2 regions of the Paenibacillus sp. FSL W8-0186 genome follow, and region 1 is predicted to be linked to the other one. Evidence: riboswitches for the same ligand, from Rfam matches in the RefSeq annotation. Region 1 holds a riboswitch; the other holds the start of a gene.
The links. Region 1 has a riboswitch for cyclic di-AMP ahead of MKX50_RS01535 (APC family permease). Riboswitches for the same ligand answer to the same signal wherever they lie in the genome.
Positions count from the first base shown of each region.

Region 2: another riboswitch for cyclic di-AMP. It lies ahead of MKX50_RS00145 (3D domain-containing protein); the one in region 1 lies ahead of MKX50_RS01535 (APC family permease).

Region 1 is NZ_CP150207.1:338,093-340,582, forward strand. It holds gene MKX50_RS01530 (hypothetical protein) at 163-636, opposite strand; cyclic di-AMP (ydaO/yuaA leader) riboswitch at 985-1,157, shown strand; gene MKX50_RS01535 (APC family permease) at 1,324-2,490, shown strand, end outside.
Region 2 is NZ_CP150207.1:29,499-31,988, forward strand. It holds gene MKX50_RS00135 (HD domain-containing protein) at 1-124, shown strand, start outside; gene MKX50_RS00140 (TatD family hydrolase) at 144-911, shown strand; cyclic di-AMP (ydaO/yuaA leader) riboswitch at 1,126-1,340, shown strand; gene MKX50_RS00145 (3D domain-containing protein) at 1,595-2,490, shown strand, end outside.

The DNA.
Region 1 (2,490 bases):
AGAAGGAAGAATAGATTTAGATGGACTTCATGTCATTAGAATAAGAGAAATGGCTAATCACGGCAGGATTCTTGATTTTAGGTCCATCAAACCCATCTAATCCCCTAAAGCATGCATTAAGAGCATAATTAGATACATAAATTCCATTTCGTATTACTATTCTTACAGTTCCGTCCATGTCACGTTTAACTCAATGACCCCTTCGTTCGAGGACAATCGTCCGCCAATCATGGACCAGCTTTCGTTTTTATCGGGATTGTCGCCTTGAATAATAATATTCTTATCGCCGATGGTCTGACCGGAATCATCCAAGTTTTGCGATTTGAAATAATCCTTGTACAACTTGGTAATCGTCGCCATGTCTTCCTCGGTTGAGAAAATCAGCAGCACCGATTTTTTGCCGTCTTTGATTTCAGAGTGGGATGTGCTGATCTTGACATCGTCCGGAAGAGGGAAATCCGCCGGCAAATATTCAGGCCTTTGCTCATCATGGCCTTGGGCTCCGGCAGTCATGTTCTGTACGGCCCCTGTATCTGGCGGTTGTTGTGCTGGCCCGCTTTTGGAGGATTGGCAGGCGCTTAACCCTATCAATACAAGAATGGATAACAGTAAATACATCAATCTGCTGATCTTCACGAATTTTTCTCTCCTTCTCCACGTTCCACGTATTTCCAAACCCTTCCTATATTAATACGTTTTTGCATTTTATCCTACGGTGGATAGGCCCATTTATAATGCCGTTTCACCATCCTAGCCATATACTTTAGACCCGTGCTGCTGCTTCCTTACTCCTAGTCTGCCACGTAGTCAAACCGACGAGGTTATATTCAAAAAAACGAGCCACTCCAAGAGCGTGGGAAATGTAAGCGCACTTTTGAGGCAGGAAGGGTTATTTTTGCGCCAAATCTGGATTCCTTATTTGTTTACAGATACTTTTTTTGGGAGTAAGATTTCATTCATGACGAACTGGTTTATACATTGAATAATCCTTTATCGCTGAATTCTGCAGTCAGAAACGGGGGAACCAGAGGGATGCGCATATGCATGTAAGTCCCAGGGGTGAATCGCTTGATCTGGATCAGGTAAACGTCAAGTGTAGGGCTACTTTCAGGCCCGAATCCGTCAGCTAACCTCGTAAGCGTTACGAAAGAGGAATTTGTCGCGTGCCCAAGTTTTTTTGAGCAGCCGCGGGAAAGGCCAACTTTCCTGCGGCTTTTTTCGTGCGAATGCATGGGATAGGATTACTGGTTTGAACGGATAATGGCTAAACCAAGAGGGTACGATACAAAATGTCCCATATCTCAAACTGGTGGTGGAAATAAGATGTCAATCAAAAGACTGTTGATTGGGCGGCCGTTGAAATCGACGGAATTAGGGGAACAAAAGCTGAATAAGAAGAAGGCGCTGGCCATTCTTTCATCCGATGCTTTATCGTCGGTAGCCTACGGACCGGAGCAAATATTGCTCGTGCTGGTTACCGTCAGTACAGCGGCCTTTTGGTATTCGATCCCGATCGGGGTCGGCGTATTGGTATTATTGACTGCTCTTATTTTATCCTATCGGCAAATTATTTTTGCATACCCTCACGGCGGGGGAGCCTACGTCGTTTCCAAGCAGAATCTGGGGATCTTTCCCGGCCTGATTGCCGGCGGTTCCCTGCTGGTCGATTATATTCTGACCGTTGCCGTCAGCGTGTCTGCGGGGACGGATGCGATCACGTCGGCTTTTCCAAGCCTGCACGAGCATAAGGTCATCATCGCAGTTGTGTTTGTCATTCTCCTCACCTTGCTGAATTTACGGGGTGTTACCGAATCCGCTACGATTCTGGCTTATCCCGTGTATTTATTCGTTATGGCTTTATTCCTGCTGATTGCCGTAGGGCTATACAATATTGCGATGGGCCATGTCCCGCCGGAGCTGCATGCGCCGGTCGGCACGCCTGTGGCCGGCATGACCTTGTTCTTGATCCTGCGCGCTTTTGCCTCGGGAAGCTCGGCCTTGACCGGGGTAGAGGCGATTTCCAACGCCATCCCGAATTTTAAGGAGCCCGCGCCGAATAATGCGGCCAAAACGCTGCTGGCGATGGGAACCCTGCTTGCAATTCTGTTCTCGGGCATTGTATTTCTGGCCTATTATTACGGGATTGCGCCTCATCCGGAGAAGACGGTCGTCTCGCAAATTGCCGAGCATACCTTCGGCAGAAATGCTGTGTACTATTTTATCCAAGGCACGACGGCTTTGATCTTGATCCTGGCAGCCAATACGGGGTATTCAGCTTTTCCGCTGCTGGCTGTGAACCTCGCCAACGACCGGTTCATTCCAAGAATGTTCACGGTACGGGGCGACCGGCTGGGTTATTCCAATGGCATTATCAGCCTGGGATTGCTATCTATCATCTTGATTATTGCCTTCCAGGGGCAGACGGAGCAGCTTATCCCGCTGTATGCAGTTGGCGTGTTCATTCCGTTCACGCTATCGCAGACAGGGATC
Region 2 (2,490 bases), 310 kb from region 1:
TGTCCGGTCGATTAGCGGTATACAGCGGGGTAAATTTTATTTGTACTTTCCAGACAATAAACTACAGGCGGTCTATTCTCAGCTGCCTGCTGATTTGGCTCGTATTTTTGGACAGGAGACTTAATTACAGGAGGGTTATCGCCATGTTAGTGGATACACATACGCATTTGGATGCAGAGCAGTTTGACGAGGATCGCGAGGAAACGATTTCTCGCGCAGTGGAACAGGGAGTTACGCGCATGATCAACATCGGTTTTAATCGGGAAACGATTCCTACCACAATGAAGCTGGCCGAGAGCTACGACTTCATATATGCCGCCGTCGGCTGGCATCCCCAGGATGCTATCACGATGAAGGAAGAGGATTTGGACTGGATTGCTGAATTATGCCGCCATGAGAAAGTCGTCGCCATTGGAGAGATTGGTCTTGATTATTATTGGGATACTTCACCCAAGGATGTCCAGCATGCTGTATTTCGCAAGCAGATCGGGCTGGCCCGGGAGCTTGGAATGCCAATCGTCATTCATAACCGGGATGCTCATGAGGATACAGTGCGTATTTTGCGGGAAGAGAAAGCCCAAGAAGTCGGAGGAGTAATGCATTCGTTTTCGGGGAGCTGGGAAACGGCCAAATTATGTCTGAATATGGGATTTCATTTGTCCTTCGGGGGCCCGATTACCTTCAAAAACGCTAAGCAGCCTAAAGAGGTGTTGAAACAAACACCGCTCGACCGGTTATTGATTGAAACGGATTCCCCTTATTTGACTCCACATCCACATCGTGGAAAGAGAAATGAGTCCGCCTATGTCCATTTAGTGGCAGAGGCAGCCGCTGAATTAAAAGGGTTGTCCTTCCAAGAAATTGCAGAAATCACAACCCGAAATTCACTGGAACGATTTTCCATTCGGTGAAATCGGGAGCAAAAGCGGTGAAAAGAAGAGATTTCTGGAAAGATTAATGCATTTTAATTTAAAACACCGAGTCTATTACATTTTTTTAACCTTTTTCTTAAGAAAACGTTCTTGATTCGTCCTTTACAACATGCATTGAAACAGGATAGAATCTTTTCAGTGATCGATTTGGCCGAGTTTGGCGTATTGCCTATGGCCATCGAATCATGTTCCAGAACCAGTCTCGCTGAGTCTCCGTAGAGGAGAACGGGGGAACCGGATACGGCTTGGTGAATTGTTTTCATTTTCAACGTTGCCGTATTTGATTTCTTTGCAGGATCTTTGGGGTGAATTCGAGGTCATTGCGCCATGAGCGAATGAACCGAGAAAGGGCGGCTCTCTTCGTCCGAACCCGACAGCTAACCTCGTAAGCGTGTCAAGAGAGGCAACTTCGTGCATCCTATTACACCAAGACCTACAGGAGCCACGAAAGAGTTGCTCTAACTCTTTCTTCCGGCTTCTTTTGTTTTGAATAATTGTAATAGGGTCATCATACTGTTGTAAAACAGGAGGTGACAATTGCCGACCAGACTGGGGCAGGATGCGGGATGCTGCAGTTCTAGCATTCCGTAAAAAACGGAAATAGTCACGTCAACATCTCATCATGCATTGACCTAGGGCGGGACTATGAAGGAGGACGGAAAGTGGGCATTTTCAAGAAAGAAGAGACCCATGAATCACGCTCATCCAGTATGTCTTACGCATTGCGATGGAAGCATGAGAACCTACGTCAGATATCGGTCGTCACGTTGTTAACTGTTGCAGCGATCATCGTTATTCTGATTTGGCTGAACGGCAACAGCAAGAACATTTATTTGGTGGTAGACGGGAAGATCCAGGAGATCGAGACCCGTAAATCTGTAGTGAATCAAGTACTGGATGAACATTCCATCGTGCTGGGCCAGGGTGATAGCATATCACGGCCGCTTGAGAGCTCCCTGAAGAAAGGGGACCGGATCGTTATCGTAAGGGCGGTTCCGGTGCAAGTCAACGTGGATGGCAAGACAAAGTCGCATTTAACGACTCAATCCAGTGTACAGGGCATTATCAACGAGCTTGGCATTACCGTAAACCCGGATGACAAGATCACTCCGGATTTAAGCAGCAAAGTTACTTCCGATCTCCAGATCAAAGTGGTGCGCGTATCCAAGCATACAGTACAGACGAAAGAGACCGTGCCATTTGCCGTCGTCAAAACCTCGGATCCTAATCTGGAGAAGGGGCAGACGAAGGTGCTGCAGCAGGGTAGCGAAGGAGTAGTTGTACATCACATCGAAAAAGTGTATGAAGACGGAAATTTCGTATCCAAGCGTTGGCTGAGCAAAGAGATCAAGACGAAAGCTCAGGACAAAGTAGTCGCTGTAGGTACGAAGCCTAAGCCCGAGGCTGTGCTCGCCGCTAATATTACCCGCACTGCGGATAAAGTGGATATCAGTGGAACGACAACCAAAGGCGGCGTCTCATTTAAATATAAAAAAGTGCTTAAAGACGTCACACTAACCGCCTATTCCGCCGAAGAGGATGGAATCGGTACGAAGAC